DNA from 3 places in the Roseibium sp. Sym1 genome. Region 2 is predicted to be linked to each of the others. Evidence: predicted binding sites of a transcription regulator. Region 2 holds the regulator's gene; each other region holds the start of a gene.
The links. The regulator PhoB, encoded in region 2, activates phosphate uptake and scavenging genes when phosphate is short. The targets are predictions, from matches to a motif close to TGTCATNNANCTGTCAT.
Positions count from the first base shown of each region.

Region 1 (9,944 bases), 2.3 Mb from region 2:
AAAGCCGCCCCCGCACCCTGCGATCAACTTTGGACAGTTCAATCGTTTTCGGTTGAACTGTCGTTGATTTGGAGGGTATCCCGGTGGCGGCTTTTTCATTCGAACTCCCGTTGGTCCCATGAACGAAGACAAACTCGCGCCCTTTCTCGGCACCTGGATCCTCGACACCGAGGCGAGCGACTTCGAGCAGGGCGAGCCTCCAAAAAGCGCCACGCTGAAGATCGACGACAATTTCGGCATGGCCGTCTTCACGATGAACCAGGTCGCCGCCGACGGTGAAGTCACCAACGATTCCTTCGAGGCCGTGCCCGACGGGCCGGAAGTCAAGCTTGGCAAGAGCGGCCTGGTCGATGCCATGCGGCTCGTGTTCGAGAACGACCGGAACCTGGTTTCCGAGGCCCGGCGCGGCGGCCTGACCATCATGAAGGCGGAGCGTGAACTGTCCGAGGACGGCCGCACCCTGACCGTCACCCAGACGGTGCATCTGGTCGACGTCGCCAGCTTCAAGAACATTTCCGTCTACAGACGGGCCCAGTGAGCGCCTCCAGGGTCAGGCCCCATCAATCTGGATGAAATGGCAGGGATGAAACAGCATATCGGCGCCATTGCCCTGGTCGTGCCCGACTACGACGAAGCCCTTGATTTCTATGTCGGCAGGCTCGATTTCGACCTGATCGAGGACACCGCACTCGATGACGAAAAGCGCTGGGTGCTGGTGGCTCCGAAAGGCAGCCGCGAGACCCGGCTCCTTCTGGCCAGGGCCGACGGCCCGGACCAGCAGGCCGCGATCGGCGACCAGAGCGGCGGCCGCGTGTTCCTGTTTCTGAACACGGACGATTTCGACCGGGATTTCGGGTCGATGCGCGCGGCCGGTGTCGACTTCCTGGAAGAACCACGCACGGAGCCCTATGGCAAGGTCGCCGTCTTCCGGGATCCGTTCGGCAACAAGTGGGACCTGATCGAGCATTGCTGAGCAGGATAGGCCTTGTGTTGCCCCCGTTCAAACCACCTGCAGCGTCAGCAGGGCCACGATCACGTAGCGGGCCGTCTTGGCGACGGCCACCAGCAGCGTGAAGCTCCAGAACGGTTCCCGCATCACGCCCGCGGCCAGCGTCAGCGGGTCGCCGATCACCGGCGCCCAGCTCAGGAGCAGGCTCCAACGGCCGTATCGGTGGTACCACCGGGTGGCCTGCTCCAGCCTGTCTTCGCTGACCGGAAACCAGGCGGCGCCGGAAAATGCGGCGGCGCCGCGGCCCAGCCCCCAGTTCACCATGGAGCCGAGCGTGTTGCCGAGACTGGCGACGGCGACCAGCAGGATGACCGGGTCCGTGCCGGCGGCAATCAGTCCGGACAGCCCCAGTTCCGATCCCGCCGGAAACAGCGTTGCGGCCAGGAAGGAAATTCCGAAGAGACCCAGGAGACTGCCGCTCATCTGGACGGACCGGCTTCCACCGTCTGCATCGCCGCGATCGCCCGGCGCATATAGTCCAGGAACCGGGTTTTTTCCTCGTCGGAAAACCCGGCAAGCGCCTCCGCATTCTGTGCCAGGGCCGAGCCGATGGCCTGCTCTTCGAGCGCTCTCGCCTTGTCGGTCAGGAAGATCTCCTGGACCCGGCCGTCTTCCTGGCTCGCCCTGCGGCTGATCAGCCCGTCCCGTTCCATGCGCGCCAGCGTGTTGGCGAGGGTCGCCTGTTCGATATCAAGCAGTTCGACCAGTTCCTTTTGCGTCCGCCCTTCCTTTGCCCAGAGAGCGACCAGGGCGGGAAACTGGCCCGGCGACAGGCCCAGCGGCTTGATGCGCCGCTGCAAGCCCGCGGCGAACAGGCGGGCCATATGGTTGGCGAGGTAACCGGCGGAGGTGTCTTTTTTGAAACTCATGCCTTGCATATACGATAGATAGCGCACTATATAATATTATATAGCTTGCTATATTTATGCGAGAGCATCGTGCCGACATCAACGACCCGAGGACTCTTCCGGCTGATTGCCGCCGTCCTTTTCATCACCGCCACAGGAGGTCCCGTCATGGCAACCGAAACAGTCACCACTGAGCCCGTCACGCTGATCAATGCCTTCGAAGTGCCTGCAGGCGAAATCGACCGGACCATCGCGTTCTGGGAAAAAGCCCGGGATTTTCTGAAGGAGCAGCCCGGTTTCCGTTCAACCCGACTGCACCGCGCGCTCTCCCCTGAGACAAGATTCCAGCTGATCAATGTGGCCAGGTGGCAGAGCCCCGAAGCGTTCCGCGCGGCCATGAGGAAAATGCAGCAGAGCGACCTCGCCGGAGAGATGCGCGGCACTGTCTTTCACGCGGGCCTTTACCGGGTGATCCGCACGGATGGGGAGGATAACTAATGGCTGTTCGGTACCGCCCCGCAGGCCGCGCCCTGCACTGGCTGATCGCGGCGCTGGCCCTGGCCGCGCTCGCCAGCGGCTACCTGCTCACCCGGCCCGGCAGCTATTCCGTCACGCTGCTGCAGGTCCATCTCGCCTTCGGCGCCGCCGCAGGGCTGCTTTCGCTGATCAGGGTCCTGCTCTGGCTGACGCTGGGTGCACCGCCGCCCGTCTTCGAGACACCTACGCGCCTGCAGGCAAACCTGTCAGGGTCTGTGCACATCCTCTTGCGCCTGGTTCCCTTGCTGCTGCTGGTGAGCGGTGCAGGCATGATGATCCTTTCAGGCGCATACAGCGCCATCGCCGGGGGCACGCTGGCAGGCCTGGTGCCGTTCCAGGACCTGCCGCCCCGCACCCTCCACCATGCCGCTGCGTTCCTGCTGGCGGGCCTTGTCGGGTTGCACGGCCTCGCGGCGCTCCGGCACCTGGCGAGACTGCCGAATTTCAGGACACGATAGGTGAATTTGACGCCGGAAAGACGTTCTCGTTTCGGAAGACCCGGCCGGGAAGCCCTTCGAGCGGTCCCACCACCTGGCTGGGCTCTGCCCGGGTGGAGCCAACACGCAGCTGTCCGCATTCCTTGATCTTCCCGGGGATACGCGCGATCCTGTGACGGACATCCTTCGGCACAAGGCGATCGTGATGAAGACTGTTCTCCGAATTGCGCTCCTGTCCCTCGTCTGGACTGGACTGTTGTCCGGGGTTGCTGCCGCGACAGGCAGTCATCCGGCAACAGGTGAACCGCTCGCCGACAACCAGACATTCACTTACCGGATTCCGTCGGAACCAACATCGCTGGACCCGCAATTGGCCTCGGACGTCGCCGGCCGCGACATCATCCGCGATCTCTTCGAAGGACTGTTCAACCAGGATGAAAACGGCGACCTGGTCCCGGGGGTCGCGACCGGCTACGACCTTTCCGGCGACAAAAGAACCTACCGGTTCCGATTGCGTGATACGGCCAGATGGTCCAACGGCGATCCGGTCACGGCACAGGATTTTGTCTATGCCTGGCGCCGTGCGGCAGACCCGGCCACGAATGCCCCTTACCAGTGGTTCATCGAACTGATGTCGTTGGAAAACGTCGACGCAATCACCTCCGGCCAAAAACCTGTCGAGGCCCTGGGCGTGACTGCAGTGGACGACCACACGCTTGAGGTCCGCCTTTCAACGCCGCTGCCCTACTTTCCGCAAATGACCGTGCACACCGTGACATTTCCGGTCCCGCGCGAAGCGGTGGAAACCTTCGGCGCGGCCTGGACACATCCGGAAAACATCGTCTCCAACGGCGCGTATACGCTCGAATCTCACGAGACGGACGCCCGGTCCGTACGCGTGCGCAACCCGCTTTACTGGGACAGTGCCGAAACCATCTTGGACCGGGTCGTGGCCCGCGTCGTCCCGGACGAAAACGAGGGTGTGACGCTGTTTCTGGCGGGTGAGGTCGACCGCACGGACGTTCCCGCCGGCTTTTACGAGCGGATACGGCAGAACTATCCCGACGAAACGGTCAGTTTTCCGCGTCTTTGCAACTATTACCTCGTCTTCAACATGTCGGCCAGTGCGCCGGAGGCCTTGCAGGACAGGCGTGTGCGGCAGGCGCTTTCGCTCGCGATCGACCGGCGTGTCATCACCGACGAGATTCTGGCCGGCGGCCAGAGAGAAGCCTATTCCTTCACCCCGACCGAAGTTGCAGGGTTCGATCCGCCCGAGACCGAATTGGCCGTCCTCAGCCAGACGGAACGGGACAACAAGGCCAGAACGTTGATCGCGGAAGCAGGGTACGGCACGGGCGGTGAGCCTCTTGCCTTCAACTATCTCTACAATTCCTCGTCCGCCCACAAGAAAATCGCCGAAGCGATCGCGCGGATGTGGCAGACCAAACTCGGCGTCGAAGCCCGGATCGGCGAACTCGAATGGAACGACTTTTTGAAAGTACGCTCCCGGCAGGACTTCCACATGGCGCGCGGAGCATGGTGCGGCGATTACAACGAGGCGTCGACCTTCCTCGACCTGCTCGGCGAAGACAGTGGATACAATGACGGAAAATACGCCAACCCCGATGTCTCCAGGCTCCTGAAACAGGCCCGAACAGCTCCGGAGGCCGGCCCGCTCTATACGGAGATCGAGAAAATTCTCGCCGACGATGTGCCGGTCATTCCCGTCTATGACTATTCCGGGTCCTACCTGCTGAAAAGCAATGTCGAAAACTGGCCGGTCAGGAACGCCCAGCAGAACTGGTATTCGAAGAATCTCTACAGGACGCCCCGGTGAGAAGACGGACGCGGGCTGGCGTCAACACGCTGCTCCGCAAGCAACAGACCCGGCGGCCAGAGGCTGCCGGGTCCTTGGTCAGGTCTTGGGAGACCGGAAACCGTGGTTCTAGTTCAGGCGCGAGGCCGGGCCGAGATCGATCAGCTGGGTTTCGCCCGGCGCGTCGTCGACACCGTCATTGTCGGTCACCAGGATCAGGCGGCCGTCGGCGGTGATGGTCAGGCCTTCCGGCTTGTCCAGGACCCAGCCCTTGCCTTTCGCCATCGCCGGCAGGAGGTCCACCTTGAAGGCCTTTTCCAGGACCGGAAGCTCCTCGCCATGGGCTGCCGGGGTTACCCCTTCCAGCGAAACGGTGGTGATCTGCTTGATCGCGGCGTCTTCACCACCCTTGTTGTCACGCTCCAGGATGGCGAACCTGCCTTTGCCGAGCGAAACGATTTCCGACAGGCCGACCCAGCCGCCGGCAGCACTTTTCGGCGCATCGAGCGGGTAATGGACAAAGCCCCATGATTTCTCGGCCGGATTGTAAATGGCCAGCTTGGTCATGCCTTTCGGGTCGTCCTTCCATTCACGCTGAACGGCAACGGCCACAAGCGTCTGGCCATCCATCTCGAATTCGGCCACGCCTTCGAAGGAGAAACGCTGCGCCTGGTCGATCAGCGACTGCGGCAGCGTGATTTCTTCCTGGACCGCACCGTCGGTGCCGACCTTCAGCAGCAGGTGACGGCGGTCGTTTTCCGGATGACCTTCGGACGCAAGCCAGAAGCCGCCGTCCCTGGCAACGGAAATGCCTTCCAGGTCCAGCTTGGACTGGTTGAACCCGGTGACGGTCACGTAGGAGCTGATCTTCGCCGGCTTCGAGGAGATGTCCAACGTGTAGATGCGGGCATCGTCATAGAAGCTGTCGCTGACCGCATAGAGCCTGTTGGCGTCGGTAGGATCCGCGGCCAGGGCCGACAGGGCGCCCCAGCCGATCGGCGCGCCCTTTTCCGGGTCGGTAATCGAGACGATGGACGGATAGGACGGCGTGTCCGCGCCATACTGGTAGAGCGAGACATGCGCGCGTACGCCGTCCTCGTCGACTTCGTTGGCAACGGCGAAGAGATCGCGGTTCGGGATCGCCAGAAGACCTTCCGGACCGACATGGGTCGGCAGAAGCTGGACGAATTCCGGCTCACCGCCGGTATCCTTGTAGACGGCAACGAAGTTGCCGCGCTCGGAATTGACGAAGATCAGGGTCTCGCCGCCGAATTCGCCCACGGCAACACCTTCCGGCTCGGTGCCTTTCTTGTGGGCGCGCTTGGCCGGGTAATGGCCATGGGACATGCCCAGATGTTCCATCTGGTTGCCGCTGTCGAACAGCACATCGCCCTCGGCAGTCCAGATCGTGAAGCCGCGGGACCCGCCTTCATAGTCGCCTTCGTTTGCGGTGACGAACCGCTCGTCATCGATCCAGGCAACCGCATCCGGTTCGCGGCGGACATTTTCGGTGGATCCGGAGGCATCGCTCATGCGCGCCTTTTTCACCGGAACATTTTCCGCGGTCGCGGTGCCTGCGGAGAAACTGGCAACCACGTCGCCCGAGGCAAGATCGACAATCGCGATATGATTGTTTTCCTGCAGGGTAACGACGGCCTGGTTCTTCGAGTTGATGGAAACGAACTCCGGCTCCGGATCGGTGGGAGCGACCTCGGCCAGGCCGGTCATGTCGACGATGCGCACCGCGTCGCAGTTGGTCGGAGCGCCGTTTTCATCGAGATCGAAGATGGCCAGGTGACCCGCCGGCATCTGCGGGATGACACCGTCATTGAGGTCTTCGTCGCGCTCGTTCTCGATCGCAATGGCCAGGAACTTGCCGTCCGGGGAAATGGCAACGCTGTCCGGCTGGCCCTTGGCGTCGCAGGTCGCGGTGATGCCCATGCCATCAAGCGCGATCACGGCCAGGTGGCCGGACGCATTGATAAAGTCATCGGACGTGTTGACGCCGGCATAGGCGGCCTTGTCACCAACGGCGACGGAGGTCGGCTCGCCGCCGAGCGCGACGCGGGCCATTGGCTGGATGTTCAGCGGATTGGCCGCATTGACGAAGACGATGGCTTCACCCGGGCTGTCGGTGAAGGCCAATGTGCGGCCGTCCTTGGAAGCGTAGATGATCTCCGCGACGGTCTCGGTCGCCTTGTCGGCGCCTTCCGGCAGGGTCTTGTAGACCGGATAGGAATTGATACGCTCGAAATACTCGGCATGCGCCGCCGGCACGGCCCCGAGACCGAACAGAACGGCAAGGCTGACGCCTTTCAAAAAACGCCCGCGAAGGTTCGCCATTGCACTAGCTCCCATATGAATTGGGTTGAAGGTGGCGGCAAGCTAGTGGGCGTCCTTGCCATATCGGTGACACTTGCATGAAGCTTTCATGACATGCCCACAGTCCCGATGCGCGCCCTCGGCACTTGAAATCCGGGCCGACAATTCCCACCTGTAAGTGATCTGGACACGCTCGCTGCAGCGCTTTACCCTACACGTCTTCACCTTCGCGCCTCTGGCGCTTTTTTTATTGGAAATCTCATGCAGATCGGATACGTGCGCTCCGCCGTCGTGCTGGGGCTGTTGGCCGCTGTCGGCCCTTTTGCAATCGACCTTTATCTGCCCGCCATGGCTGAAATCGTCCGGGATCTCCAGACGGATGACGCCGCGGTGCACATGACGTTCACGGTCTATTTCATCGCTTTCGGCATCGCACAGCTGGTCTACGGACCGCTGGCGGACAGGTTCGGGCGCAAGCCCCCCGTTTTCCTCGGCCTGATCGTTTTCATCACCGGATCCTTCCTGTGCGCGACGGCATCCGATGTATCGGCGCTCACCCTGGGACGCTTTGTCCAGGCACTCGGCGCGGCCGCGCCGATGGTGATCGTGCGGGCGGTCGTGCGCGACCTTCATACCGGCACGGAAGCGACCCGGCTGATGGCCCTGATCATGCTCGTCTTCAGCGTCTCGCCGATGCTGGCACCGCTGACAGGCAGCCTGATCATCCAGTTCGGCAGCTGGCGGTTGATCTTCGTCGTTCTCGGCATCATTGCCCTGGCCGCCGTGGCGCAGATGGCGCTGCTTCTGCCGGAAACGCTGCCGCCGGACCGCCGTGCCCGCATTGATCTTGTCGCCATGACCCGCAGCGCAATCTACCTGCTCCGCGACCCGAAATTCATGGGCCTGACGCTGATCGGCGGGTTTTCACTGGGAAGCTTTTTCGTCTTTCTCGCCGCGGCTCCGCTTGTCTACATGACGCAATACGGCCTGACCCCGACCGGCTTCAGCCTTGTTTTCGCGTTGAATGCGGTCGGCTTCTTCGCCTCTTCCCAGTTCGCGGCGCCTCTCGGCCAGCGCTTTGGCATGGGCCGGGTCGCCTTGCTGGCGGTCTGCGGATTCGCCGCCTCGACGTCCCTGCTGACCTTTCTGGTCTGGAGCGGAATAGACGATCTGCCGGTGCTGATGGCGTTGTTCTTCGTCGGCAATTCCTGTCTCGGCCAGGTGATTGCCCCTGTCATGGTGATGGCCCTTGAGGAACATGGCGAACACGCCGGCATGGCCTCTTCCCTTGGCGGCACCTTCCAGATGGTTGCCGGCGGCGTGATGATCTTTGCCTGCAGCCCGTTCTTCGACCGGACGGCGCTTCCATTGACCGGTGCCGTCACGGCCTGCGCCCTGATCGCCCTGGTGCTGGCGCTTCTGGTCCTGCGGCCTCAGGCCCGCGGCAGAACCGCGACCTGAGGCATTGAGGTTCGAATTGGCCACCCGGATACACCCGGGTGGCTTTTTTTTGTCGTCACGCAGGCTTCGCCCGGCCCCCGTGTCGATCCCCTCGCCAGCGTTGATGTGACAAGGCGCTTTCGCGCACCGGCAGACGCATTTTGCCTCCCCCGCACGACAATGTTCTGGTCTGAAACCGTCATTCCGAAAAGCAGGGCTTGTCATTCGTCGCTTCGGCTGCTGACCTACACCCGGACGGCAAGCAACGGGGGCCGCATGGAGGCGTTGAAAAATTCCTGGCTGGGCAAGGGTCTTCCCGATGCTGCAGACCTGGCGGAGGGCGCGGTTTCGCAAACACCGGAGATGGCCGACGCCTTTCTGGAAAAAAGCGCGGACAAGCGGCCGACGCCGCTGCTCGACCTGCCCGGCCTCGCCGGGGAACTCGGTGTCGGTGCGCTCTTCATCAAGGACGAGCGCGACCGTATGGGCCTCGGCAGCTTCAAGGCGCTGGGCGCCGCCTACGCGATCGCCAAGCGGGCCGGGCAAAGACTGCGCGACGGTGAGGCGACGAACCTCGAAACGGCCCTGGAGGGCGAGACCTTCGCCTGCGCCAGCGCCGGCAATCACGGTTTGTCCCTGGCAGCCGGCGCACCGCTCTACGGCGCGAAGGCGGTGGTCTTCGTTTCCGAAACCGTGCCCGAAGCCTTTGCAGTGCGGCTTCGGCACAAGGGAGCGCAGGTGGTTCGCGCCGGGGCGACCTATGAAGACAGCATGGAAGCCGCCCGGAAGCAGGCGGCCGAAGAAGGCTGGATCCTGCTGCCCGACAGCACCTGGCCGGGCATGACCGATGCAGGACGGGACGTGATGGAAGGCTACCTGATCATGGGCAACGAGATTGCCCGGCAGATCCCCGCGCCGCCGACCCATGTCTTCCTGCAGGCCGGTGTCGGCGGCCTCGCCGCGGCCTGCGCCGTCAGCGCCCGCGCCACCTGCGGCCGCGATGTCACCATTGTCGTTGTCGAACCGGAGCATGCCCCCGCGCTGAACGCCAGCATCGAAGCGGGCCGCCCGGTCACCGCGCCGGGGCCGGTCTCGATCATGGGCCGCCTTGACTGCAAGGAGCCATCCCACCTGGCACTGAAATACCTGGCGCGGGAAGCCGATGACTTCGTCACCATTTCAGACGCGGAAGCCGCCGATACCGTCGCGTGGCTGGCCGGGTACGGCCTTGCGACCACCGCGTCGGGAGCCGCCGGCATCGCCGTCCTTCACCATGCGGGTGCCTTGCGTGACGCCCTCAAGCTGACCGGGAATTCCCGGGTGCTGTGTTACCTGTCGGAAGGGCCGGAAGATGGCTGAGCCGGATTTCCCGGAGAGCGAATTCGCGCAGAGAACAGAGCGCGCCCAGGCGGCCATGCGGCAGGCAGGCCTGGATGCGCTGTTTTTCACCACGGAAGCGGACGTCCGCTACTTTTCCGGGTTCCGGACCCTGTTCTGGCAGAGCCCGACCCGGCCCTGGTTCCTGGTCGTGCCGA
Region 1 is NZ_CP114786.1:2,183,770-2,193,713, reverse strand. Features, by position in the region: gene O6760_RS10070 (hypothetical protein) at 119-538, shown strand; gene O6760_RS10065 (VOC family protein) at 584-973, shown strand; gene O6760_RS10060 (YqaA family protein) at 1,001-1,432, opposite strand; gene O6760_RS10055 (MarR family winged helix-turn-helix transcriptional regulator) at 1,429-1,878, opposite strand; gene O6760_RS10050 (antibiotic biosynthesis monooxygenase family protein) at 2,026-2,355, shown strand; gene O6760_RS10045 (cytochrome b/b6 domain-containing protein) at 2,355-2,852, shown strand; gene O6760_RS10040 (peptide ABC transporter substrate-binding protein) at 3,037-4,668, shown strand; gene O6760_RS10035 (esterase-like activity of phytase family protein) at 4,777-6,990, opposite strand; gene O6760_RS10030 (multidrug effflux MFS transporter) at 7,231-8,430, shown strand; gene O6760_RS10025 (pyridoxal-phosphate dependent enzyme) at 8,686-9,768, shown strand; gene O6760_RS10020 (M24 family metallopeptidase) at 9,761-9,944, shown strand, end outside.
Region 1: the regulator PhoB is predicted to act here: its motif matches at 7,068-7,084, upstream of O6760_RS10035 (esterase-like activity of phytase family protein).

Region 2 (9,944 bases):
AGCAAGGTCCCGGCCTGCCGGACTTTATTCTCGTGGTGATCAGGGATCTGACGGAGAATCGCCGTCTGGAGCGCATGCGAACGGATTTTGTCGCCAACGCCAGCCATGAGCTGCGCACGCCACTCGCCTCGCTGACCGGCTTCATCGAGACACTGCAGGGCCCCGCGCGCGACGATCCGGACGCCCGGGAACGGTTCTTGTCGATCATGCTGGACCAGGCCGGCCGCATGCGCCGGCTCATCGACGATATCCTGTCGCTGTCGCGCATCGAGCTCAAGGCCCATGTGCGCCCGGCGAGTATCGTCGACTTCGCGGAGATCGTGCGCCATTCGAGCGATGCCCTGTCGCCGCTTGCCGCGGACATGGGTGTCGAAATCCGTCTCCGGCTTCCCGACACCCCCGTCAGGATCAAGGGCGATCGCGACGAACTTATCCAGGTCACGGAAAACCTGATCGAAAATGCATTGAAATACGGGCACAGCGGACAGTTTGTCGATGTCAGCCTGACCGAACTGGCCGACGCGCCGGAAGCACCGGCCTGGCAACTCGCGATACGCGATTTCGGCGAGGGGATTCCGCCGGAGCACCTGCCCCGCCTGACCGAACGCTTCTATCGGGTCGAAGTGGATTCCAGCCGGGCCGCCAAGGGCACCGGCCTTGGACTGGCGATCGTCAAGCACATTCTCGCCCGCCACCGCGGGCGGCTCGAAGTGGAAAGCGAACCCGGAAACGGCGCGACCTTCAAGGTCAGTTTGCCTTCGCTCGAGAACGCCGACGGACTGCCGGAAAAGGTGTCGGCATGAGCCGATAGGCTGGCTCAACGAATGCCGGCGAGGCTGACTGTCCTGCAACAAGACCGACTGCGGTCGCGGAGCGCCCTCCACGGGAACCCTCCATCGCCTGGCGGCGGTTCGAACGCGGCACCGGAAGATCGGCCGAGGGATGCAAACCCTGTCAGCAATACGGAGTCGGATTCAAGGCCGCTTTCGCCCGCTATGTGACAGGCTTTTCGGCGGTCTGGAGACACAAAACTTTCAACTGCGGCAAAAAGTATATATTTTTCAATAAGTTAAATTGTCACAAAACTGAAAAACAACTGTCATAGAACTCTCATCCACGGGGCCTAGGTTCCCGGCATCGCTCGTGCAGCTCACTGCCCGGTGATCATCTAGAAACCTTGACATTCAAAGGGAGTGGTCAAGTGAAATTTACGACCCTCGTTAGCGCAACTGCCCTGGCCGTTGCTTCCACTGCATTCGTTGGCGCAGCCCAGGCTCGCGACCAGGTCCAGGTTGCCGGTTCCTCGACCGTCCTGCCTTACGCTTCCATCGTCGCCGAAGCTTTTGGTGAAAACACCGATTTCCCGACCCCGGTCGTTGAATCCGGTGGTTCTTCCGCTGGCCTGAAGCGCTTCTGTGAAGGTGTTGGCGAAAACACCATCGACGTTGCCAACGCTTCGCGCAAGATCCGCGACAAGGAAATCAAGGCCTGTGCAGAAGCCGGCGTCAAGGACATCATCGAAGTCCGCATCGGTTATGACGGCATCGTCTTCGCGTCCCAGAAAGACGGCCCGGCCTTCACCGCGTTCCAGCCGGCTGACATCTTCAACGCTCTCGGCGCCAAGGTGCTGAAAGACGGCGAAATCGTCGACAATCCGTACAACAACTGGGCCGAGTTCAACGGCGACCTGCCGGATGTCGGCATTGCCGCTTTCATCCCGGGCACCAAGCACGGCACCCGTGAAGTGTTCGAAGAGAAGGTCCTCGCCGTGGGTTGTGAAGCTACCGGTGCCCTCCAGGCCATGATCGACAGCGGCATGTCCGAAGACGACGCTGAAGACGCTTGCATTGACGTGCGCGCCGACGGCAAGTCCACCGACATTGACGGCGACTACACCGAGACCCTGGCTCGCATCGACAGCAACCCGAACGGCATCGGCATCTTCGGTCTGGCGTTCTACGAGAACAACCAGGACAAGCTGAAAGTTGCCACCATGGGTGACGTGGCTCCGTCCACCGAATCCATCGCTTCCGGCGAGTATCCGGTTTCCCGCCCGCTGTTCTTCTACATCAAGAAGGCACATATCGGCGTGATCCCGGGCCTGAAGGAATACGCACAGTTCTTCACCGCTGACGAAATCGCAGGCCCGGACGGCCCGCTCGCTCAGTACGGCCTGGTTGCCGATCCGGAACTGGCCGCGACCCAGGCTTCCATCGAAGCTGAAGAAACCATGAAGTAATCGGGCCCAGGCTCGTTTCGAGGGGCGGCTTTCCCGCCGCCCCTTTCTCATTTCCGGACATTATTATTCCTCGGGGGACCACATGTCCTTGTTCTGGCTCCTTGTGATCGTGCTCGCGATTGCCGCCGTTGGCTATTTCGTCGGGCGCGCGCGTGCCTTGGCCAGTGCCGGAGGAGACATGCGGTCGCTGCATTCTCTTCCGTCCTATTACGGGGCGAACGTGGCGATGAAGGCCGCGGTTCCCGCTATTGTGATCCTCGTTGTCTGGCTGCTCGCGCAGCCCTTTTACATTAACAGCGTTGTCTCCGGGGTGATCCCGGAATCGGCAATCGGCGAAGGCTCGTCACTCGGTCTCGTCATGGCGGAAGTCCGCCGGGCGGCCACCGGCCTCGACAACGCGGTTGCAGCCGGTCAGATGACCGACGAATTCGCGCGCAGCGCGCGTGCCGACTTCAACGACATCACGGCCCGGCTCAAGGATGCCGGGCAGATCATCACGTCGCAAATCACCCAGCCGGTGATGCGCGCGGCGCAGTCCTATCGGATCATGGTGTCTACCGGCAACATGTTCATGTCCATCGTGGTCATCCTGGCCTCGATCGCCGGAACCTTCTGGGCGCTTCGCGAAACCAACGCGGGCTTCAGGGCCCGCAACAGCGTTGAAAGGGGCGTGCGGTTCATTCTTCTCGCCTCCGCCTCGATCGCCATTCTGACGACGGTCGGGATTGTTCTGTCGCTGGTGTTCAACACCGTGGAGTTCTTCCGGCTCTATCCGGCCCTGGACTTCTTCTTCGGTACTACCTGGTCCCCGAGTTTCTCCGGTCGTGGCGGCTCGTCCGAACTGGGCATCATTCCGCTGCTCTGGGGCACGTTCTACATTTCCTTCGTAGCCCTGGTCGTTGCCGTTCCGATCGGCCTGTTCGCGGCTATCTACCTGTCTGAATATGCCGGCCCGAAAGTGCGCGCCGTTGCCAAGCCGCTTCTGGAAATCCTGGCCGGCATCCCGACCATCGTCTACGGCCTGTTCGCCCTTTTGACCGTCGGTCCTCTGCTTCTGTCGGTCTTCGGGGACGACGGTCTTGGCGTCATGAAGGCCGGCACGGCGGTGATGACGGCGGGGCTTGTCATGGGCATCATGCTGATCCCCTTCGTGAGCTCGCTCTCCGACGACATCATCAACGCGGTGCCGCAGGCCATGCGCGACGGTTCCTACGGACTGGGCGCAACCAAGTCAGAAACCGTCAAGCAGGTTATCCTGCCCGCGGCCCTGCCGGGCATCGTCGGTGCCATCCTGCTGGCGGCCTCACGTGCCATCGGTGAAACGATGATCGTGGTGCTCGGGGCGGGCGCGGCCGCGCGCCTCAGCCTCAATCCCTTCGAAGCCATGACCACGGTGACGGCCAAGATCGTCAGCCAGCTGACCGGCGACGCCGACTTCGCCTCACCCGTTGCGCTGGTCGCATTCGCCCTCGGCATGACCCTCTTCGTGGTGACCCTGGGTCTCAACATCGTCGCGCTCTACATCGTGCGCAAGTACCGGGAGCAGTATGACTGATGACCGACACGACGCTTACTCCCCCGACTTCCGAAACATCCTCGAACGCGCAGGCCAAGCCCAAGTCGCTCTACGCGATCGACGACCTGACCCGCAAGCGCAACGCCGCCGAGAAACGCTTCAAGGCCTACGGCATCGGCGCCATCGCGATCGGCCTGTTCTTCCTTGTCGTGCTCGCGGTGTCGATCATCTCCGAAGGCCTTCCGGCCTTCACCAAGACGGTGGTCTCGGTGGACTTCACCCTGACGCAGGAACAGTTCGACGAGGCGGAAGGCACGCTTTTCAAGACAAAGGCCTACGAGGGGATCTTTGTCGGCGCGCTCCAGGGCCAGCTTGAAGCCGGCGGTGTCAGCGTGCCCTTCGACGCGGCGGCCATCGAGCGCATCGTGGGCAAGCCGGGCGGCACCATCCGCGAATTTTTCAAGGCCAACCCGGACAAGCTGAGGGAGCCGGTGCAGTTCGAGCTGGCGGCCTCGTCCAGGGTTGACGGCTACATGAACGGCCGCGTCACCCGCGACAACATGACCGACAGCCGCTTCCTGATGAAGTCCGACCTGGATCTGGTCGACACGTTGCGGGAGAGCGGCGTCATCAAGACGGTGTTCAACTGGAACTTCATCACCGGAGCGGATTCCGGCGTGGACAATCCGGGGGGCGCCGGCATCGGCGCCTCCGTTGTCGGGTCCTTCTTCATGATGCTGGTGGTCCTGTTCCTGGCGCTGCCGATCGGGGTAGCAACCTCGATCTACCTGGAAGAGTTCGCACCGCAAAACAAGTTCACCGACCTGATCGAGGTGAACATCTCCAACCTGGCCGCCGTCCCGTCCATCGTCTTCGGTATCCTCGGCCTGGCGGTGTTCATCCAGTTCATGCATCTGCCGCAATCGGCGCCGCTCGTGGGCGGTCTGGTGCTGACGCTGATGACCCTGCCGACGATCATCATCTCGACCCGCGCCTCGCTGAAAGCGGTGCCGCCGAGCATTCGTGACGCGGCCCTGGGCGTCGGTGCTTCCAAGATGCAGGCCATTTTCCACCATGTGCTGCCGCTGGCCATGCCGGGCATCCTGACCGGCACGATCATCGGCCTCGCTCAGGCGCTGGGGGAAACCGCGCCGCTGCTCCTGATCGGCATGGTCGGTTTCGTGGCCCGCGGATATCCGGACGGCATCGTTTCCGGTTTCGTCGATCCAAACTCGGCAATGCCGGCACAGATCTACACGTGGGCCGCCCGCGCGGATTATGCCTTTTACGAAAAAGCCTGGGGTGGGATCATTGTCCTTCTGGTGTTCCTCCTCACCATGAACATACTTGCGGTCATCCTGCGCCGCAGATTTGAACGCCGCTGGTAAGGGACGAACCAATGAACCAGATGCTCAATACCGAACGGGCGAACAGCATGACCGACAGCAAGATTTCCGCAAGCAAGGTGCAGGTCTATTATGGCGATACCCACGCCATCAAGGACGTGGACATCGAAATCCGGCCGCGCTCGGTCACCGCTTTCATCGGCCCGTCCGGCTGTGGCAAGTCGACCTTCCTGCGGAGCATCAACCGCATGAACGACACGATCGACATCTGCCGCGTCGAAGGCTCCATCAGGATCGACGGCGAGGATATCTACGATCCCAAGGTCGACCCGGTGCAGTTGCGTGCCAAGGTCGGCATGGTGTTCCAGAAGCCGAACCCGTTCCCGAAGTCGATCTACGACAACATTGCCTACGGTCCGCGCATTCACGGTCTTGCCAGGAACAAGTCCGAGCTCGACGACATCGTCGCCTCAAGTCTGCAGAAGGCGGGTCTTTGGGAAGAGGTGAAAAACCGTCTGGATGAACCGGGCACCGGCATGTCCGGCGGTCAGCAACAGCGCCTGTGCATCGCCCGCGCTATCGCCGTCAGCCCGGAAGTCATCCTGATGGACGAACCCTGTTCGGCGCTCGACCCGATTGCGACGGCAAAGGTCGAGGAGTTGATCGATGAGCTGCGCGAGAACTACACGATCGTCATCGTGACGCACTCCATGCAGCAGGCGGCCCGCGTGTCGCAGCGCACCGCATTCTTCCATCTCGGCATTCTGGTTGAGGAAGGTCCGACCGAGGACATCTTTACCAATCCGAAAGACAAGCGTACGCAGGACTACATCACTGGCCGCTTCGGCTAGGCGATTTCCGATTTCTGAAGGGGACACGGGATGTCTGAACATACAGTCTCGGCTTATGACGAGGAACTGACGGCGATGGCCGGCAAGATCGCCGAAATGGGTGGTCTGGCGGAGAAAGCCTTTGCCGATGCCGTGCATGCGCTGGTTTCGCAGGATCTGGACCTCGCCAAGGCAACGATTGCAAACGACGCGCGACTGGACGCCTTGCACCACGAGGTCGAGGTCAAGCTGATCGAGATCATCGCCCGCCGCCAGCCCATGGGCCAGGACCTGCGCGAAGTCACCGCCGCGACCCGGATCGCCAACGACCTGGAGCGTGTCGGCGACCTGGCCAAGAATGTGGCCAAGCGCGTGATTGCGATCGACAGCGATCTGCAGTCCAAGAAGCTTGCGATCGGTGTCGAGCACATGACCGAACTCGCGCTGTCACAGCTCAAGAAGGTCCTTGACGCCTATGCGCGCAAGGACGCGGACGCTGCCCGTCACGTACAGGAAGCCGACGCGGAGATCGATGCGATCTACACGTCGCTGTTCCGCGAATTGCTCACCTACATGATGGAAGACCCCCGGGTCATCACGCAGTGCGTTCATCTGCTTTTCTGCGCCAAGAACATCGAACGCATCGGCGATCACGCGACCAACATCGCCGAAAACGTCTTTTACATGGTGACGGGTGATCGGTTGCCGGAAGAGCGTGCCAAGGTTGACGAAACCGGTGCCGTGTAACCACTGACGCCGGTCGCGGAAGCGATCCGGCCGGCGCGTGGCCCCGGGAGGCCGCGCAGGATGCCGAATTTGGAGCGAAATGCATGCCGAAGGTGCTCATCGTTGAAGACGAAGAACCTCTCAGCCTTCTGTTAAGATACAACCTGGAAGCGGAAGGCTACGCGGTTGAATCGTGTGTCCGCGGCGACGAGGCCGAAATCCGCTTGCGGGAAAGCCTGCCGGACCTGCTTCTTCTCGACTGGATGCTGCCGGGCCTGTCCGGTATCGAGCTCTGCAGGCGGTTGCGCGCCCGCGAGGATACCGAACGCCTGCCGGTGATCATGCTGACCGCGCGCGGTGAGGAGGCGGAGCGTATCCGCGGCCTGGCCACCGGTGCGGACGACTATGTCGTCAAGCCGTTCTCGGTGCCGGAACTGATGGCACGGGTGCGGGCGATCCTGCGCCGGGCGAGCCCGGAAGTGGTTTCGACCATGCTGCGCTCCGGTGACATCGAACTGGATCGCGAAACCCACAGGGTGCGCAGGAACGCCAAGGAAGTCCATCTGGGGCCGACGGAATTTCGCCTGCTGGAGTTCCTGATGACGTCTCCAGGTCGTGTGTTTTCGCGCGAGCAACTGCTCGACGGCGTCTGGGGCCATGACGTCTATGTCGACGAACGCACCGTCGATGTCCATGTCGGGCGCCTGCGCAAGGCTCTCAACAAGGGCAAGGCCAAGGATCCGATCCGGACCGTGCGCGGTGCTGGCTACGCCTTCAACGACCAGTTCACCGCCACTGCCTGATCACCTTCAGGGACCCTGGAAAGAGCCCGCCCTTTGGCGGGCTTTTTTGGGCGCGCCCTGCCGAATGCGGTTCACGGCGAAACATCGGCGCTGACCTGCGCGGCATGAGCCAATGTTGTCTCTCGCCACCGGATTGACTAGCCTTGGCTGCGATATCAGCGCCAGGTTAGGAGGGGGCATGACCGCGTTCGTGATCGGCCAGATGCAGATCCACAGCCGCGACTGGATGGCGGAATATTTCGCCAAGGTCCCGGACCTCGTTGCCGCTCATGGTGGGCAGTTCCTTGTCCGCGGAGGAAACCCGGGCCATCTCGAAGGTGACAACCCGGTTCCCGATGCAGCCTTCATCCTCGAGTTCCCCGACCGGGAACATGCCAGTGAATTCTGGAATTCACCGGAATTTCAGCAACTTGCCAAGCTGCGCCGGACAGGTTCCGCACTGAATGCGATTTTGGTCGATAAATTGACCGGCAATTGAAGGCTGTGGATCGCGGAGGCAAAAAAGCCCGCCGTGAGGCGGGCCTTGAATGCCTGGGTGGACCTTGTTTTGCCCGGTCGTCAACCGGCCTGGGCGACCACCTTGCGGTCACGCCGGCGGTCGGCGACCGGCTGGTAGGCGATCTTGCAGTGATGGGCGCAATAGGGCACGCCGGCATCGGACTGGCGGCCGCAGAAATAGAAGTCATCCGTTGCAGGATCGCCGATCGGCCATTTGCAGGTCCGTTCCGTGAGCGTGAGAATGGACGCCCGTTGCGAGATCGGCACCAGATCCGCAATCGGCTCCACTGCGGGTTTGGCTTGCACGACTGGCACCGGGTCGATATCGGCCTTCAGCGCGGTTGCACCGACAGTCTGCGGCTGATGAGACGGTTTCTTCGGGGCGGCGCTGCCGGGTGTGGCAGTGCGTGCACGGCGGGGTTTCGCACTGGAGGAAGAAGACTTGGCGCGGCCGGACAGACCCAGGCGATGCACCTTGCCGATCACGGCATTGCGGGTCACACCGCCCAGCTCACCTGCGATCTGGCTTGCACTCAAGCCATCGCCCCAAAGCTTTTTGAGAAGCTCAACCCGTTCGTTCGTCCAACTCATTGCCGCACCCTTTATTTTGACTGCGTTGCAGCCATTAACCCCGTGTTAAGCACGCGTCCGCATGCCTAATGATGGCATATCTAGTGCCTCTTGGTGATTTGCCTCACGAGATCTCGTGTTTGATGACCCAGAGGTTACAATAACGTTAATTTGTCAGGCAACCGCCCGGCTCAAACCAGTTGGGGATGAAAGGACTTTTCCCCAAATAAGGGTCTGTCGAGATTTAGTTTTCGGTCGTGGCGCGTGTCGAATTTCGGTCTCCGAGCAGGAGGAAAGTCCGCAGTGGTGTCTCCCACCACAAGGAATTTCCGACGCCCTCGGGGCCGAAATTCGCCGCGTCCCGGAGGGATTTGGTGAAAAGCGCTCATTTCCGCGTCGCGAAAGCTTGAAAGGGATAGCCCTTACTTTGCTTCCGCTTCTTGAACTGAGCGCTTTTCACCCAAACCACGACCAAATCCTAAGTCTCGACAGACCCTCGCCGAGGTCCTTGAGAATTTTACGAAATCCGCTCCGGGGACCCACACATATATCTTGTGCGCCATTTCCATTGACAGTCCATGGTGGGGGCGGTGTATAAGAAAACCGCTGCGTGCCGCCCGAAGAGGCGGCACGTTGCGTTTTGGCCCAATGACACCGAGACGAGGTGTCGGCCCGCGTCAGGGTGACGTCGGGTCGTTTGGGCGTTGTTGAGGAGACACACGAGGTTATGTCCGCGTCGGCACTATTCGGAAACTACGCAAGATCGAACCTGACGTTCGATCACGGGGAAGGCGTCTGGCTGGTAACGGCTGACGGTCGACGATTCCTCGACTGCGGTTCCGGCATCGCGGTCAATTCTCTCGGACACAGTCATCCGCATCTGGTGGGCGCCCTGCAGGAGCAGGCCGCCAAGCTTTGGCACATCTCCAACCTGCACCAGATCCCGGAAGGTGAACGGCTGGCACAGCGCCTGTGCGAGGCGACCTTTGCCGAGAAGGTCCTGTTCGTGAATTCCGGCGCCGAAGCCATGGAAGCCGCGATCAAGTGCGCGCGCCGCTATCACTATGACAACGGCCAGCCCGAGCGGTTCCACATCATCACCTTCGAAGGCGCCTTCCACGGCCGCACGATTGCGACGATCGCGGCCGGTGGCCAGGCGAAATACCTGGAAGGCTTCGGTCCCAAGGCGCCCGGTTTCGACCAGGTTCCCGCAAATGATCTCGATGCCCTGAAGGCCGCCATCGGCCCGCAGACCGCGGCGATCTGTATCGAACCGATCCAGGGCGAGGGCGGTATCCGCGAGATTCCCACCGAATTCCTGCGTGCCGTGCGCAAGCTGTGCGACGACAACGGCCTCCTGCTGATCTTCGACGAGATCCAGACCGGGGTCGGCCGCACGGGCAAGCTGTTCGCCCA
Region 2 is NZ_CP114786.1:6,619,671-6,629,614, reverse strand. Features, by position in the region: gene O6760_RS30370 (ATP-binding protein) at 1-803, shown strand, start outside; gene O6760_RS30365 (substrate-binding domain-containing protein) at 1,202-2,239, shown strand; gene pstC (phosphate ABC transporter permease subunit PstC) at 2,322-3,794, shown strand; gene pstA (phosphate ABC transporter permease PstA) at 3,794-5,143, shown strand; gene pstB (phosphate ABC transporter ATP-binding protein PstB) at 5,164-5,952, shown strand; gene phoU (phosphate signaling complex protein PhoU) at 5,983-6,678, shown strand; gene phoB (phosphate regulon transcriptional regulator PhoB) at 6,762-7,460, shown strand; gene O6760_RS30335 (DUF1330 domain-containing protein) at 7,573-7,938, shown strand; gene O6760_RS30330 (GcrA family cell cycle regulator) at 8,019-8,549, opposite strand; gene O6760_RS30325 (aspartate aminotransferase family protein) at 9,256-9,944, shown strand, end outside.

Region 3 (9,944 bases), 910 kb from region 2:
TCATGGTGAGCGTCGAAACATCGACGCTGTTGTAGCTGGCCCCGCCATTGCCGTTGATCAGCTGCACCTGGAGGCCGCCGACATCGGCGTCGGCATTGACCCGGATCTCCACGAATTCGCCGGTGTCGGTACCGTCATTGTCGTAGTGGATTTCGTTGATGCGTGCCTCAATGAGCGGACCGGTCCCACCTGCGTTTTCAGCGCCTTTTGTCTCCGGGGCGGCTTCGCTCCAGGAGCCGTCCTCGTTGCGCTGCAGGGACTCTCCCGCCGCCGTGTCGCTGCTTTCGGCGACACCGACATCCGTCGAGGTCACCTCGACGCCTTCGATCGTTGTGGTGATGACCCCTTCATAGGTGAGAAACTCGACCACTTCGCCGTCATTCACCAAGGCGATGCCGTCCGGCGCCCCGTTCTGGAGGCCGTTCGAAGGCAGGTCCCAGACGTAATAGTCGAAGGTGCCGTCGCTGGTCATGGTCAGGCCGGAAACAGCGGCAAGATTGTATTGCGCTCCCCCATTGCCGTTGATCAGGCGCACATCGAGGGCCGAGACATCGGCTCCCGCATTCACCCGGATCTCGACGAATTCGCCCGTGTCGGTGCCGGCATTGTCGTAATGGAATTCGTTGATCCGGGCGTTGAGTTCGATGCCCGGTGCCTCGTTGGCCGCGCCCCTCGTTTCGGCGGCGGCCTCGTTCCAGCTGTCATCGTCGTTGCGCTGCAGGGACTGGCCGATCTCCGTCCCGCCGGTCTCGGCAACACCGATATCGGTCGAGGTCACGGACTGGCCGTCGATCGTTGTCTCGATCTCGCCCTCGTAGCTCAGAAACTCCAGGACCGAACCGCCATTGACCAGCGCCAGCCCGTCCGGTGCCCCATTCTGCATGCCGTTCGTGGGCAGCTCCCAGACGTAATAGTCATGGGTGCCGTCACTGGTCATTGTGAGGCCGGAAACACCGATGCGATTATATTGCGACCCGTTGTTGCCATTGATCAGGACGATTTCCAGAAACGAGACGTCATCGCCGGCCGCCGTGCGGATCTCGACGAATTCTCCGGTGTCGGTGCCGGCGTTGTCGTAGTGGAACTCGTTGATGCGGGCATCGACCTCCGGGACTTCCACCACGTCGGTGACATTGACGGTGACCGCCTGCGCATCGGTGGCGCCTTCCGTGTCCGTCGCGGTGACAACAAGCTCATAGGCATTGTCGCCATCGGCGTCGGCCGGCATTTCGAAATCCGGTGCCGCGACAAACCGGATCTCGCCGGTGGTTTCATCTATGGTGAACAGCGCCGCGTCGTCGCCGGACAGGGAAAATCCGACACCGTCACTGTCGACATCGCTGGCAGTGGCGGTCGCCACCACGTCCGAGCCGTTCTCGGCAAACTCAACGCTTGGGACCAGCTCAAGTTCCGGGGCATCGTTGGTACCGGTCACGGTCACGCTCACGGTTGCCGTGGAGCTGCCGCCATGGCCGTCATCCACCGTGTAGCTGAAGCTGTCCGTGACGGTTTCCCCTTCCTTGAGCGCATCGAACACGCCGGCGGGGCTGTAGATCACCTTGCCGTCGACAACCGAGATCACCGCGCCCAGGCCACTCAAGGCGTCAACCTGCGTGACGGTCAACGTGTCCCCGTCAAAGTCGGTGTCGTTTGCCAGAAGATCGTCGAAGGTCAGGGTCAGCGCCGTGTCTTCATCCGTGGCGGCAGCGTCGTCCAGCGCCAGCACCGCGTTGTTCCGTCCATCCAGGTAAAGCGTGTAGTCTTCCTCAGCGAAATGCAGTGCCTCGACGCGTTTCAGGTAGTCGACCTCCACCGGGCGGCCATCGTCGCCGAAGCGGGTGACGAGGGCCGTCGAGGAAAACCAGCCGCGGCACAGGTTGATGTCGTAGTCGAAGATCGAGCCGTCAAACGCCGCTGTGTCGAAGCCGCGGCCGCCGTCAAGGTAATCGTTGCCGGCACCACCATGGATCCAGTCATCGCCACGGCCCGCGAGGACGGTGTCGTTGCCGCCGCCGGCCTCGATCACGTCATCTCCACCGAAACCTAGAATGAGGTCGGACCAGTCGGTGCCTTCCAGAAAATTCGGATGACGGTTGCCAAGGATGAGGCCAAAACGGAAATGCCAGCTCATGATAGATTTTCCCCAAACTGCCGATGCGGATCTGGGGCGGTAGGTAGTCCATGCCCCATGTCAACTTTGTGTCAGTCTTCTGACATTTGACCACATGGACAAGCGAAATTTAGCTGGAAAAATAATGCTTTAGCCGTGAAATAATCAGAAAAGCTCAACAATCGCCACTGTTCGGCGGCGCAACCGTTCCCTCCAAGCGGCTGGAGAAATGGAGGTTTTTTGATCTGTCAAAATTACGCATACGTAATGCGACTTAAGGTTTTCTAAATAAAATCTACAACTGAAAAAATTTTTACAAGGTGGAAAAATTCACCGGCAGCCACCTTACCGACCGGACTTCGGAATCAAAAGAGGGCCGCGAAGCGGCCCTCCCATGAGATCGACGTGACACAAAGTCCGGATCAAATCCCAGCGAAACCGTTCAATACCAGAGGCTGCTCTGGCATCGTTCCATTCCGCCCAGACACATGGGCCACGTTCCGATACTCATTAGACATGGGCACACCTCCTTTCAGTTGTTGACGACATGATTAATGTGAGGCCGCAAATGCGGTTGCACAAGCCCAAAATCCGTTCTCGTCTGCCCAACAGATGCGCAAGCGGGTCACCTGTTACCTCGACGCCACAGCCCCGTCGGCGATGGACCGGAAGACAAGATCCAGCTCGGCGGCCAGCGCCGCCAAAGCCTCTCCCCCCTCGTCCATGTAAGGCGCGAACACGAAACTCGGCGTTTTCCAGGACAGGGTCGCCGTACCGTCACTGTTCTCGGTGACATAGAACCGGATCGGCGCCTCGATGCCTGCCGCGACGGATGCCTCCAGCATGCGCACCGCATAATCGTTGCGATAGACGCCGATGACCCGGTTGCCGGGAATGCTGATGCCGCGCCCCTTGGCTCCCGCCGAAGCGCTTGCCTGGGTGATCAGGCCCATCTTGTCCGCCTTGATGGCCGTCTTCAGGTCTTCGACCAGCGTCTCGAAGGCCTTGTCGGTCGGTACGACCCGCCAGCCTTCCCGTTCGGAAAGTCCCTCGGCCCGGGAGATCCCGGTGGTCGTCAGGGCCATCACGACATACAAGATCAACAAGCGCATGCTTCCAACTCCCGCTAACAGTAAGACGATTGCGGGAACCCTAGCGGCCTTCTGCTCACGGGCGGCTCACAATGCGGTGTGCGCTGCTGTCAGCCTATCGCCAGCTTCAGCCCATCCCCAGCTTCAGGCGCAAACGGGTGCCGGCCAGGCTGCCGAGAAAACCGAACGCGAGCCACAGCCAGCCATGCAGGGACCCGGACACAAGACCGCCAAGATAGGCGCCGATATTGCAGCCATAGGCGAGACGGGCGCCGTAGCCCATCAAAAGACCGCCGGCGAGCGCGGTCAGGACATCGCGGCGGTTCAGGTGCCAGACCGGCGCGAAACGTCCCGCCAGCGCCGCGGCTGCCATGGCGCCGAGGATCACGCCGAAATCCATGACGGAAGTGGTGTCGCGCAATACGGAATTTTCCAGCGCGGCGGGCTGCCAGGTCCAGTAGGGCCAGTTCTCAACCGGGATTCCGATCGTCTGGAAGGTCTTGGCGCCCCAGAGCGCGAACGCGGAGGTAATGCCCCAGGGCCGCCCGACCACCACGAATGTCGCGATGCCGACGATGGCGAGCATGATCGCCCCCAGCATCGGCGACCAGGGCCCCCTGAGCAACGATTGGGTCGGGCGCGGCGCAGCGATCTCGCCGTGTTCCCTTCGCTCAATCCATACCGTCAGCAACGCAAACCCGCCCAGAACCAGGGCGGTCAAAAGAAAGGCGCCATGAGGACCGAACTCCTTGATCAGGGAGACCGCCGGGAGTTTCGGCAGGCGGCCCCACAGATGCAAATGGGCCGTCGCGACGACCGATCCCAGGACAAAGGCCGCAAGGGTGATCATCATCCGCGTGGAACCGCCACCGGCGGTGAACAGCGTGCCGGACCCGCAGCCGCCGCCCAGCTGCATGCCGAGACCGAACATGAACGCTCCCAGCGCCGCGGCAATGCCGAAAGGGAAAACGAAGCCGCCGGTGGGCCAGCCGAAGCCGCTGCCCCAGGCGATCAGCGGAAAGGACACCACGCTGGTGAGCAGGATCAGGACAAACTGCGCGCGCAGGCCCGCGCCGCGTTTTTCCGTGACGATCCGCCGCCAGGCCGCCGTGAACCCGAAACTGGCATGATAAAGGGACAGGCCCGCCAGCCCGCCGATCAGGGTTGCCGCCGCCTGACGCGCCCCGGCCTCGCCATAGGCGCCGAGGGCAACCAGGCCGAGCAGGCTGCAGGCAATAGCGGCGACAACAAGCTGCGATTTCTGAATGGTCATGGTCATCCTGGGGTCCGCGCGAACGTGTTTGCCGGCCATCGACCGACCTTATGGAACGGGAGCCTGTCGCGATCAAGGGAACGCGCACGCGGCCCTGCCCTCGGACGGCCATAATTTCGCAACGAAACTACCCTTTGATCGCCTACACATTGCCAACACCTTTTTGTGTTTTGCAGTTCAAGTGCAGCCTGCGGAATTTTAGCGTTAGAAATTCATCGGCCTGAAACCTGTCGAATCCCGCGAAGATGCGGATTCCGGCACTCCGGCCCGGGAAACGAAAAGGCCAGTTATGCGTCTGAGTGATCAATTCGGGTATGACCTAACACTGTCTGACAAGGACGCGCTCGCGGCCTGGAATGAAACCGTCAGGGCGTTCCTGGCCCATGGCAAGACAACTCCACAGCATCTTGAAACCTGCCTGGGCCTTGCGCCGGACTTCGCCCTCGGCCACGCGGCGCGCGGATTGTTCTGCCTGCTGCTCGGACGCAAGGAACTCTATGCCACCGCCCGCGAATGCCTGTCGATTGCCCGCGCCTCCGCGATGCAGACCGGCCTGACCGACCGGGAGACGGCGGTCGTCGACGCGCTCGACGCCTGGCTGCAGGGGTTTCCCAGCCGGTCCGCGGACATTCTGGACGCGTCGCTGGTCAAGGTTCCCGAGGATGCCCTCACGATGAAGCTGGTGCATGCCATCCGCTTCGTGCTCGGTGACTCGACCGGCATGCGCCAATCCATCGAACGCGTTTTCTCCGCCTATGACGAAAACCATCCCGCCTATGGCTACCTGATGGGGTGCCGCGCCTTCTCGCTGGAGGAAACCGGCGACTACAGGCTCGCGGAAGCCTCGGGGCGGCGCGGCCTGGAATATGCCCGCGACGACGCCTGGGGGCTGCACGCGGTCGCCCACGTGCATGACATGACCGGGCGCTCCGAAGAAGGCGCCGGCTGGCTGGAGAACCACCCGGACGGCTGGGCCCATTGCAACAACTTCGGCTATCACGTCTGGTGGCACCTGGCCCTGATGTATCTGGACCAGGGCGAAGCGGACAGGGCTCTGGCGCTCTACGACACGGACATTCGCAAGGACAAGACCGACGACTACCGCGACATCTCGAATGCCGCCTCCCTGCTGGTGCGGCTGGAACTGGAGGGTGTCGACACAGGCGCCCGCTGGGACGAGCTCGCGCTCCTCTCCGACAAGCGGGCGGAAGACGGCTGCAACGTCTTTGCCGACCTTCATTACCTGCTTGCCCTGCTCAATGGCGGCCGCCGCATGGGCGCGGACCGGCTGCTGGCCGGGCTGAAACAGCGGGCCAAGAGCGAAACGGATATCGGCCACATCTGCGCCGAAGCCGGCCTGCCCACGGGCCTGGGCCTGGAACAGTACCGGAAAGGCAATTATGCCTCCGCCTTCACGCTCCTGACCTCCGCCCGGGACGACCTTTACCTCATCGGCGGGTCGCACGCCCAGCGCGATGTCTTCGAGCGGATCACCATAGACGCGGCCCTGCGGGCCGGATTGCCCGGTGACGCGGAAAGGCTTATCAAGAGCCGCACCCACAAGCGCGGCGCTCTCGACCGGTTCGCCGAACAGCGTCTCGAGACGTGCGAGAAGATGCACCGTGCTCAAGGGGTGATGGAAGACAAAAAGCTGCGGGCCAATTTTTCAGCCTGACACCCTCGCCCGGTAAGCTCTTTTTTTTGGAAACGACGTGAACGCGCACACACACACGAAACGCCCCCGCGACCCGCGCCTGGATTTTTTCCGCGGGCTGGGAATGTTCATCATCTATGTTGCTCATCTGCCCAACAACTGGTGGACGCTCTGGATTCCCGCCCGGTTCGGTTTTTCCGATGCCACGGAAATCTTCGTCTTCTGCTCCGGAATGGCGTCGGCGATTGCCTTCGGCAAGATCTTCGACATTCACGGCTGGGGCATGGGGGCGGCCCGGATCCTGCATCGCATGTGGCAGGTCTACTGGGCCCATATCGGCCAGTTCCTGGTGATTGCCGTCGGCCTGGTGATGCTGCATGAAAGCAACTTCCTGAACGACTGCTGCGGCCTGACCCAGGATTACGTGGCGTCGCTCAACCTGTGGCACCTCTACGACAAGACCGAAGTGTCCTTGCCGGGCCTTCTGACACTCACCTGGGTGCCGAACTATTTCGACATCCTGCCGATGTATGTGGTCATCCTGGCGCTGATCCCGGTGATCATGCTGGCGGCACGGTATTCGGTCAAAGCCGCTTTCGCCGTGTCCATCGGTCTCTGGCTCGCGTCCCAGTTCGATCTTCTCAGCCTTCCGGCGGAACCCTGGTCGGACCGGGAGTGGTTCTTCAATCCATTCGCCTGGCAGATGCTGTTCTTCACCGGCTTCGCCTTCATGCGCGGCTGGATCCCGGCACCGCCCGTGAACCGGACCCTCGTGCTCGTCTGCATCGCCGTGGTTCTGGTCACGATCCCGTTCGCCTATTTCCGGGTCTACGGCGAATACCACCTGGACTGGGTCTGGGCGCGCGAGATCCGTGAAGCAATCCGGCCTCTGTGGATCAAGACCGAGTTCGGCCTGTTCCGCTATCTCCATTTCCTGGCGCTGGCCTATGTTGCCTGGGTGGCTGCCGGAGAGCACGGCAAGCGCCTGCTCGGGCATGGCGCGCTGTGGGGACGCTTCGTCAAGATCGTCCAGAAGGTCGGCCAGCAGTCGCTGCCGGTCTTCATGGCCAGCCTCGTCATTGCCCAGGCGGCCGGCCTGTTGCGCGACATGGTCTGGGGCCGGGGCGACTGGATCCCGCAGATCCTGTCCAACCTGCTCGGTTTCCTCGCCCTGATCGCGGTTGCCTATGTCGCCGGCTGGTACAAGAGCCAGCCCTGGCGCAAGCCGCCTGCGGCGCCAAAAGGTGGAAAACCAGACCGGCCGAAATCGCTGCCGGACGACGATTCCGGCCAGCTTGCAAGGTCGAAGGCCGGCGTTCGGGAACCCGCGCTGACCTGAAACCAGGCCGATCACCGGTCAGGCACCGCGACCTGCGGCAGAGCGAAACGACACGCCCGGAGAAGACGGCTTCTCCGGGCGTTTCATTGAGAACGGCAGTCCCGCCGCGAACGGAGAACATCCGGTTGCTCGCCTGCCGCAGCTTCAGCGAGAGCGGCTCACGGTTGGATCAGGCCGCGGTCACGTCAGCAATGAACGCATCGACAACCTGCTGCATTCTTTCCGCATTGGAGGTGACCTCACGCGTCGCCGTTAGCATTTTCTCCGCGGAATTTTGGCTTTCGACGGTAGAGTTGCTTACGCCGACGATGTTCTCCGAAACCTCGCTCGCGCCTTTGGCGGCCTGCTGAACGTTTTCCGAAATTTCAGAGGTCGATGCGCTCTGTTCTTCGACCGACGCCGCAATGGCCTCTGTCGCAGCAAAGATTTCCCGCATGGTTTCAGCGATCACGGCAATTGCCTGGACCGAGCTCTCGGTTTCGCTCTGAATGCCGTTGATCTGGCCCGAAATCGCCTCTGTCGCTTTTGCCGTCTGCGTTGCCAGCTCCTTGACCTCGGCAGCCACGACGGCGAACCCTCTGCCTGCTTCACCAGCCCGCGCAGCCTCTATCGTTGCATTCAAGGCAAGAAGATTGGTCTGCTCGGCAATGTCCTGGATAAGCGAGACGACCTCGCCGATTTTCATCGCGGCCTCGGCCAGTCCGCCTATCTTGGCATTGGTTTCATCCGTCGCCGCGTTTGCCTTTTCGACCGTCGCCTTGGTCTGGCTGATCTGGCGGGCGATCTCGTTGATCGACGAAGCCATTTCTTCGGAAGCACTGGCGACCGACTGTACGTTGGCGGAAGCCTGTTCGGATGCAGCGGAAACGTTGTTTGCACGCGAGCTGGTTTCGTTCGCTGTGTCGAGCAGGGAGGCCGCGGATGTTTCCATCTGGCCAGTGTTCGCCGCCACCACCTGCAGGACGTCCTGCACGGTGCCACGGAAGGAAGAGATGAGCTCTTCGACACGTTGCTGGCGGGCCGCCCTGGCTTCCTGTTCCGCTTCGCGTTCGGTGCGCATGCGGACGCGCTCCAGGGCGTTTTCCTTGAAGATCTGCACCGCCGCGGCCATGTCGCCCAGTTCGTCGCTACGATCGCTCGAGGGAACCTCGACGGTCTCCAGCGCTTCCTGACTTCCGCTGGCGAGTTCGACCATGGCAGACGTCATCTTCTGAATGGGTTTGGCTGCCGCCCGTCCGACGAACAGGCCGAGACCGGCGATCAAGACCACCGCCGCAGCAAGGACGATCACCATCACCTCGTTGACCTTGTTGATGATGGTATAGGCTTCGTCGACCGGTATGCGAACCAGAACGGACCATTTGAGACCCGGGTAATCGTAGGCACCGTCCGAATGTGCGTATCCGGCTGCCTGCTCGACTTTCTTGCGCGCATGAACAGCGTCCATGCTGCCCGTTTCACCGGCAACGGCTTTTTGCGCGGCTTCAACCTTTTCCGCAAGATTGAATTTCCCGATAATATCCGGATTGCGCCGGTAAGTGGTCCAGCCTTGCCCGACGGGATCGTAATCGACGATAATCTTACCTTCCGGGTCGAGCACGGTTATCTCCGCGCTCTTTTTGCCTTCATTGGCAAGCCCGTTGTAGAAAGTGCCCACGATTTCTTCGACCAGACCGAAATCCGCGAAGTTGACCCAGACGCCAATGGGCTTTCCGTCCGTTCCGGAGATAGGTGCGGAGAACGGGATCACATAGCCATCGTCCTTGTACAAATTCGCGACGATGTCGATCCGCTCGGGTTGCTCAACGGCCGTTCCGGTCATGCCATTCGGGCCGACAAGAAACTCGTGATCGCGCGCCTTGGCAAACCAGGTCTGCTTGCCGAAATTCTTGCCGATCATCGGCGCGGTATCCAGCGGTTTGCCCGTCGCGGTCACTGTATTCGCGGCGACCACGTTGCCGTCGAGATCCAGAACCAGCATCAACCTGTAGATCCCGTAACCGGTCGTATATCCGTTCATCGACTGGATGAGCGGGTTGTCCGCGCCGGTGCTTCCCCAGTTTGAGGTGTCCTTGACGGAAGCATTCAGTGCGAAAGCCTGAACGTCGCCATACCGCTCGAACAAATTCCGGTCGATCACATCGCCGATCGCCACGGCCAGTTGTTCGACGGGCTTTCTGAACGCTTGCCTGAACTCGCTTCCCTCAAATTTATAGAACAGGAAGATCGTCGCCGCGGGGACCAGGCTGAAGACCAGCAGCAATGCCACAAGCTTGTGGGCGATTCTGAATTTGAACCGGCTCGATGCGCTCTTATGTAAATTTGACATCCGTTACTTACCTTACCTTCAGGAATCGGCCGCTTTTGGCAGGCTCGATACGAATCTGAACGTAAAAGAATAAAAAAATGCCTAAATAGGATGCATATACATGAAAATACCTATGCGAACGCAACGTAATTCAGGTTGTTTGATTGTA
Region 3 is NZ_CP114786.1:833,145-843,088, forward strand. Features, by position in the region: gene O6760_RS03775 (ExeM/NucH family extracellular endonuclease) at 1-2,131, opposite strand, end outside; gene O6760_RS03780 (DUF302 domain-containing protein) at 2,743-3,222, opposite strand; gene O6760_RS03785 (YeeE/YedE family protein) at 3,329-4,480, opposite strand; gene O6760_RS03790 (tetratricopeptide repeat protein) at 4,764-6,149, shown strand; gene O6760_RS03795 (OpgC domain-containing protein) at 6,253-7,467, shown strand; gene O6760_RS03800 (methyl-accepting chemotaxis protein) at 7,637-9,796, opposite strand.
Region 3: the regulator PhoB is predicted to act here: its motif matches at 2,200-2,216, upstream of O6760_RS03775 (ExeM/NucH family extracellular endonuclease).